One region of the Sphingomonas sp. BL-S-28 genome, then DNA from elsewhere that is predicted to be linked to it. Evidence: predicted binding sites of a transcription regulator. Region 1 holds the regulator's gene; the other holds the start of a gene.
What was found. Region 1 encodes LexA, which represses DNA repair genes until DNA is damaged. Its sites were predicted from a motif close to GTTCCNCNCTTGTTCT; they were not measured.
Positions count from the first base shown of each region.

Region 2: ACZ1JC_RS04345 (ImuA family protein) is a predicted target of LexA. The motif match lies at 2,275-2,290, and genes of this name have one in related genera.

Region 1 covers NZ_CM145483.1:50,127-54,160, forward strand. Annotated here, with positions in the region: gene ACZ1JC_RS00270 (ComEC/Rec2 family competence protein) at 47-2,206, shown strand; gene lexA (transcriptional repressor LexA) at 2,370-3,068, opposite strand; gene ACZ1JC_RS00280 (molybdopterin molybdotransferase MoeA) at 3,181-4,034, opposite strand, start outside.
Region 2 covers NZ_CM145483.1:1,013,625-1,017,658, forward strand. Annotated here, with positions in the region: gene ACZ1JC_RS04340 (Y-family DNA polymerase) at 28-1,563, opposite strand; gene ACZ1JC_RS04345 (ImuA family protein) at 1,478-2,239, opposite strand; gene ACZ1JC_RS04350 (SOS response-associated peptidase) at 2,536-3,189, shown strand; gene rlxS (relaxase/mobilization nuclease RlxS) at 3,528-4,034, opposite strand, start outside.

The DNA of each region.
Region 1 (4,034 bases):
GTCCTTACCTTCCGTCCTTATGTCGATCATGGGCAGTCAGGCCGCCATGATCGATGATCCCGATGTTCCGGCCCTCGCCGGAGCCGCTGCATTGCAGCATCGCCCATGGATCAGCCAGAGCCACATGTCGAGCAGTTTGGCTGGTGTCGAGTGTTTTCTTTCGAACTGCACTTTCGACCGCGGACCATGGCTTGCAGTGGGGTTCGGGGCCGGAATTTCGGCGTGGTTTACCATGCCAGACGCCTACTGGTGGATTGCGTTTTGCGCAATTTGTGCGAGCGGCGCAATCGGACTCGGCGTCTGGCGGCACGGTCGGGACAATTTTCCGCTGCTACGTCTCGCCGGAATGTCGTTCATGATCGTCCTGGCGCTTGGTTGTCTGGCCGCCTGGGGGAGATCGACGGTGATCGGGACGCCCCCGATTCCCCGGCGCTTGACCGGTACGTTCGAAGGTCGCGTGCTCGCGATCGAGGAAATGCCGGCGTTCGGTCAGAACCGTCTGCTGCTGGCAATGCGGGAGCCTGGTACGGGCCGGGCGATCAAGGTGCGGCTGAGCCTGCCCCATGATTTGGGCGTGATGGGCGCGGGTCAGGCACCCGAGACGGGCGCCCTGATCCGGTTTCGGGGAAGGCTGGTCCCTCCGGCGGCGCCGATGCTGCCGGGAAGCTATGATTTTGCGCGCGCTGCCTGGTTTGCAGGGCTTTCAGCGTCCGGACGGGCGCTGGCACCCGTTGAAATCCTGGAGGCGGGGAACGGCACCGATGTCTTCGCGGCATGGCGGGCCGATCTCTCCGGACATATCCGGTCTCAGCTTGAGGGCAGCAAGGCCGGGATTGCCATAGCCTTCGCAACGGGAGATATGGGCGCAATCGCCGCGGATGACGCGCAGGCGATGCGCGACGCGGGATTGGCGCACCTGCTTTCCATCAGCGGGCTTCACGTCAGCGCCGTGATCGGCGCAGTCTATTTTCTTGCCATTCGCTTGCTGGCGCTTTCCCCCACGATCGCACTGCGATGGCGCCTGCCGGTGGTGGCCGCGGCCTTGGGTGGTCTGGCGGGGATCGGCTATACCCTGTTGACGGGATCGCAGGTGCCCACCGTCCGCTCTTGCGCGGGCGCCCTGCTGGTGCTGGGCGCGATGTTGCTGGGGCGTGAAGCGTTGTCGGTCCGAATGCTGGCGACCGGGGCGTTTCTCGTCATGGTGTTATGGCCTGAGGCCATTGTCGGTCCCAGTTTTCAGATGAGTTTTGCGGCGGTGCTTACATTGATCGCGGTGGCGAAGGCAGCGCCGGTGCGTCGTTGGATGGCGCCACGCGATGAAAGCGTGCCGATGCGAGTCCTGAGGTCGGCAGCGCTGATGCTGGTGACCGGTGTCGCGATCGACCTGGTTCTGATGCCGATTGCCCTTTATCATTTCCACCGTGCAGGCGTTTTTGGCGCGCTGGCCAATCTCGTGGCCATTCCGCTGACGACTTTCGCCGTCATGCCCCTTGTGGCCATTGCGCTCCTTCTCGACGTCGTCGGTCTTGGAGCGCCGGTATGGTGGCTTGCGGGCCACGCCATTGCGCTCCTTCTCGAACTTGCCCATGTCGTTGCGGATCTTCCCGGCGCGGTTCGCCTCCTTCCGGTGATGGGAGCGGGGCATTTTCTCCTTTTCGTCATAGGCGGTTTGTGGCTGGCCTTGTGGTCGGGGAAGGTGCGCTTTCTCGGTCTCGTTCCGGCGTTTGCGGGTGTCGCCGGATTGGCGCTGATCGTTCCTCCCGACATTCTGGTGAGTGGTGACGGCCATTATATCGGCATGGCGGTGGGGGATGGGCGACCGGCTATCCTGCGCGAGAGCAGGAGCGGCTATGCGCTGGACAATATGTTGGAAGTTGCCGGGCAGCGCGAACTGCCGCTCGCGCTGCCCGGACAGCATGAGGTCCGATGCAATGACGACTTTTGCGCGACCGCCTTCTGGCGAGGCGAGAGGATGTGGCATGTTCTGATCGCACGCAGCGATGCTTATGTGCCGATCCCTTCGCTGGCACGCGCCTGTGGCCGCGTGGATATCGTCATCGCAGATCGCTCGCTGCCGCAAAGCTGCAAGCCGCGATGGCTGAAAATCGATCGTCCCATGCTGAAGCAAACGGGCGGGATCGTCATAGATTTGAAAGGTCAGGCGCTGCGAACGGTGGCCCAAAGCCATGGCAGCCATGGCTGGTGAGATATTTGGAGGGGTTGATCCAACTGCCTCGGATCAACCCCTCCAACTCCCGTATGTCCCGTTTTCCGAACCATCCGGTGTTTTCACCCGATTGGAAAACACCCCAAGAATGCCGCGAGCCTGTGCGGCGATGCCAGTCCGGCGATCGGGTCCGTACCCCTTGTCAGTGATAGCGGCGCAAAATGCCTGCGAGCTTGCCCTGAACCTGCACTTCCCCGGCGCCGTAAATCTGGGGCTCGTATGCGGCGTTCGCCGGATCGAGCCGAACCTTTGGCCCTTCGCGGCGGAGATACTTGAGGGTGGCTTCCTCACCGCGGATGAGGGCCACCACGATTTCCCCATCGCGCGCCGTATCGGTGCGCTTAACAAGCGCCAGGTCGCCATCGAGAATACCGGCCTCGATCATCGAATCACCAGAAACCTCAAGCGCATAGTGATCCCCCGAACCCAGTAGGGCTGCCGGCACCGGCAGCATCGCCTGACCTTCGATTGCCTCGATCGGAACGCCGGCGGCGATGCGGCCGTGTAGCGGTATCTCGATTACGTCGTTGGCCGGTTCCGGAGCCCGTGGAGCCGTGCGCAGAGCAGCGGGCGCTTCTCGCGGTGTCGCAGGCGTAGTGGCGGCAGCAGGGCCCTTATTGGTCACATCGTCAGGCTGGCGAAGCACTTCAAGGGCGCGGGCCCGATTGGGGAGACGACGGATAAAGCCGCGTTCCTCCAGCGCCGAAATCAGCCGGTGAACGCCCGACTTCGATTTGAGGTCCAGCGCATCCTTCATTTCTTCGAAGCTGGGCGAGACCCCGCTCTCTTCAAGGCGCACCTGAATGAACCGGAGCAATTCGTGCTGCTTGCGCGTCAACATCTGGCTGCCTCACCTGCTTCGCCGAGATTGGCGGTCTGTTCCCTTCACGAAGAACACATGGAGGTTCGTTCGCGAACAATGAGGGAACAATTAAGCAACGAATCCGGTAACGTCAAGCAATACCGCCATTCTGGAGCAAGTACACCCAAACCGTATCCCCGCGATTGGCAGCGGGGGCGTTGGCGGGGCGATCGATAAGAACATTGCTTGTGGCCAGAGAGACCAAGGCGCTGCTGTCCTGCACGCTATGGGCGCTGACGGCTTCGCCATCCCAAAGGCCGCGCACGAATTCGCGTCGATCGCCGCTGGGCGGCAAGGCGTCGGCCAAACGGGCCAGCAACGGCATCGGTGCAGGCCTGCGGGCGCCGAGCAACGCGCGAAGAGCCGGCAACATGAAGTGGTATGCGGTTACGAGGCTGGAGACCGGATTCCCCGGCAATCCGATCACGATCTGCGCGCGCTGGCCACGCGCTTTTCGCGTCACCAGCAATGGCTTGCCGGGCCGGATTGCCACGCGCCAGAAATCCAGATCGGCACCCCATGCTTCGAGTGCGGGACGGACGAGATCATGATCGCCAACGGAAACGCCGCCGCTGGTAACGATGACATCCGCGTCGCCGGCCGATTCGAAGGCGTGGATCAGGGCATCGAGATCGTCGCCCACCGGGCCGATTCTGTCGACCGAGACCGGAAGGCTCTGCCCCATCGCGGCGAGCATGGCACCGTTGCTGGCGGGTATCTGATGCGGTTCGCAGCATTCCGGATCCACGGCCAGTTCGTCCCCGCTGTCTATCACGACAAGGCGCGGTATCCTTCGAACCGGCAAGTGCTTGTGCCCCGCCGCGATTGCGAGTGCGGCCTGGGCTGCGCCGATACGGGTTCCGGATGGCAGGATTTCCCGCCCCTCGGGGAAGTCCATACCCTGCCGGCGAATATGTTTGTGCGGCGGGGTGGGGCCTTCGCCGG
Region 2 (4,034 bases), 960 kb from region 1:
TTGATTTCGGCCTTTCCCCCGCGTTTTTCAGGCAAAGATTCCATGCAGGAACCAGTCCTGCCCGCCGGTGGCGGCGTCCATGCCGTCGCCCTGCCGAAAGACCCAGTAGCGTGCGCCTGTCTCGTCCTCGACGAGGAAATAGTCGCGCACGCTTAGCCATTCCGCCTCGCTCAAATGCCATTCGCCATAAATGCGCTCGGGCCCGTCGGCTCGCTTCACACGCCGACGCACGCCGCGCCACACGAAATGAACCGGCGGATGGTCGGGCAAAAGCGCCATCGTCTCGATCGCCTCGGGCCTTGCGAAAAGGCGTGCCGGGCGCGGCCAGCGCTCGGGCCAGCGGAGCAACGTCGGATCCGACATCGGTGCGATACGCATGACCGAGCGCTCGGGGATATGGCTCTCGCGCGCGGCGACGCGGAACAGTCGCTCCTCGCCGACCCGATTGCCGAGGATATCGACGAGCGCCGAGACATCGGGAACGGGCTTGTCGCCGAGGCTCGACATGGTCCGAAGACCCAGCGGCTCGATCACCGGTGCAGCCAGCACCATGCGTTCGATACCAAAGCCTGGGTCGACGGTCTCGATTCTGTCGCAGAGCAGCCGGGCTAGCTGCTTCTTCTCCCGGCTCGCCTTGGCAAGACCGGCGCGGATGGCCTGGACGGCATTATCGACGCGGTGGAAACGAAGATCGAGCCGGCGCGCACCGAGCCCTGCCTCCTCCAACAATTCGCATAACGTATCGACCAGCTTGCGGGTGTAGCGCGCGATCGTCTCCGGGGCGCCGATCGGCTCGGCAAAGCGGCGCTCGACTTCGATCTGTTTCGGCGCCTCGACCGGTTCGAAAGGTTCCGACAGCCTCCCAAAGATCTGGTCGAGCCGCCGGCCGGGATCGGAACCGAACCGCAAGGCGAGCGAGGCGCGCGGCATTGCCTCCAATTCCGCGATCACCTCAATACCCAGCGCGGCCAGGTTCTCGATTGTCTTGGCCTCCAATCGAAGGGCCGCAAGCGGTAGCCGCGCGACAGCTTCGACAAGGTCTGCCGGATCGACAATGCCAAGTCCTTCAGGGCACAACATCTCGCCGCCGAAGCGGGCAAGCGCATGCGCAGCCCCGTAGGTCGGCGCGCAGACGGCGCGCGCGGCGGTCTCGACTTCGGCGAGCCGGCGCAGCATGTCGGCGAGCAGCCCTCTGGCCCCGCCATGGCTATGGGTTGCTCCGGTCACATCGAGCATCAAGCCTTCGGGCGGATCGAGTGCAATGAGAGGCGAGTATTTGCGCAGCGACCAGACCGCCAAACGCTCCAGCGCCTTCTCATCAGCTTGAGGGTCGGCATCCATAAGCAGCAAATCGGGCACCAGCGCCTGCGCCTGGGTTACCGCCATGCCTACGTGGAGGCCGAGAGCGCGGGCCGGCGCGCTCACCGCAGTCAACACGCGGCGGCGCCCTTCCACACCTGCCAGGACCAGCGGCGCGTCAGGCGGCGGTGCTTGTCGCCCAAGTCTGCGCCGCAGCCGGTCGATCGGCCAGGTCGGCAGGAAGAGCGAGACGACCTGTCGCATCGCAGGATTCCAGAAGAAAATCGGCGCTCTCGCCAGCCCGGCACCGGATGAGCTCGACGAACCATCGCGGCCGCCCGACGCCGGGGACCGGCAAGGCCTCGGACGGGACCGCCGTCACCCGCCAGCGCGTCGCAGCCGCTGTCGGCTGCCCGAAATCGGCCGCATCCTCGCGCCTACGCCAACGGCGCAGCGCGATCCCGATCGCGCCGCTGTTTTCCGCAGCCAGCAGCAGGCGGCGAGATACCGGCATCGAGAGCCGTGACACCTCGGCAACCACACCGCCGAGCCCGCCATGGCGCAGTCCCTCCTCGAAGCAGGCCAGCACCGAAGTCTCATCCTGCGCTTCAAGATAGATGACACGGTCGGGATCGAGCCCGGCCTGGGCGATGGCCGGTGCGAAGAGATCGGCCTTGGTCATGCACCAGAGAATCTTGCCTTCGGCGCGTGCCATGATCCCGGCAGCGAACAGTGCAGCCGCCGCGCCGTCGGTCACGCCCTGGGCGCCGCCGGCCACTTCATGCAGTGAACCCAGCGCAAGCCCTCCGCCGGGTAGCTTGGCATCGAGCGCTTCAAGACCGAAGGGCAATACCTCGCGCGCGCGCCTGTCCCCGCCTTCGATCTCGGCGATCCGGGCGCGCAGGGTATCAATGCGAGATGGTGACCCTCGCTCCGTCATGAAGGGCCTCCTTGTGGCTCTGCGATGGAAATTTCGTTCTTATTTTGTTCCATTTCATCTAAGAGTCAACGCCGCGCCTTGAACATCGCAACGCGCGGGCAGGAAAGGGCCCGGAATTCAGATAAAAAGGTTGAGCAAATTTGGGCCTCGTCGATACCCGCTGCTTCCCGTGCCGGACAGAGCGGGCAGTGGCGGCTAGCGGGCGAGCGAATCAGCCTGCGCCCGCCCTCAGAAGCGTTGCTCACCCTTTGTTGTACCTGCCTGCGGGCGTAGTATGGTTTTGAAAGGATGCTCCCATCTGCAACCTCTATCGCTTGACCACCCCTGCTAGCGCCATCGCCGCGCTTTTCGACACCGAGCCGTCGAGCGGGGCCAATTATCTCGAGGTGGTGGCACCGACGGACCCCGGCTTGGTAATTTCCCAAAGCCAAGTCCGGGCGATGGCCTGGGGCTTCCCGCGTACCGATCCAAGCAAATTGACCGGCGAGATGCTGAAGCCTCACCCCATCTACAATGCGCGTGCGGACAAGATCGGATCGAGGTTCTGGCGCGGGAGCTTTGCGCGGCGTCGCTGCCTCGTTCCACTAAACGCCTGGGCCGAACCGGAAGGAAAAAAAGGAAAGATGACCCGGACCTGGTTCTCGGTACCCGGCGAGGAGATTTTTGCAGTCGCGGGCATCTGGCGGCGTAGCGACGAATGGGGGCACGTTTTCTCGATGATGACGGTTCCCGCGCACGAATCCATGCTGGATCTCAACGACCGCATGCCAGTGATCCTGCGCCGCGAAAACTGGAAGACCTGGACCGACGGCTCGCCAACCGCCGCTCACGGACTTTGCAATCCATGGGAGCGGGAATTGCTGCGTGAGCCATCCGACGAGCCATGGTCCGACAAGTCTCAAATGGACAAGCCGCCGGCACCCTCACCGCAGTTGTCCTTGCCGCTGTAGCCGAAAATCAGGCGATCAGACGCACCAACCAGGGAAGCGCAAGCGCTGCCGCCAGGAGACCAGCTTCGATATATGTCTTCAATGGAAACGGTCCCGCCGTTCGGACGTCGGGCGAAAACCCTCCGCCCATAACGCGTTGATGAGGGCCTGCCCCGCCCTTTCGATGGCCTGCGTGTTTCCGGCAATATTCACGGCCTGCCGATAGCGTTGTGCTGTACGTTCGCTTTTCATGGAGGGCATGTAGAACGCCCGTCAGCAAGCGCGACCGCTGATGCATCCGGATTGGCGGCGCTTTGCATAAGCAACGCCCGCAAAAGTTGCCCGCCAACAAGCCCCGATCAAGAAATTTCCGGCCCGGAACGTCCACGTCCAAACTGCCAGTTGATACCGGCCTCGCGCATGATCCCGCCGGCCTGCTGCCCAAGCTGCTTCTCGAGTACGGGCCGCCATGGAACCAGGGTGAATTCGTGGCTGCGCTCGATGAGCGCGAAGCGCCCCGAAATACCATCTATCCTGCGGCTCACCTTGCCTTCGATCCAGTCGCCGGTCTTGGCCTCCGAGAACTCCTTCCCCAGCTCCCCGGAAAGGCGCTCGGCGATCCGGAGCAATTCGCGCCGCTGAAGCAACGCCAGGGTATGCTGCCGCAATCTGACGCCGCTCGGTGAAACATCGGCCAGATCCTGCTCGACCAGCCACTGCCGTCGCTGATCCAGGCCCGTGCGCACTTCGCGTCCGAACCCTGCATCGCGTATTGCCAGTCCTGACGGCGAGGCGAGTTCACGATCCAGCCATGTTGCCGCTTCCATGCCGGACATTCGCTCCACCGAGCCCGAGCCCAGGACCTC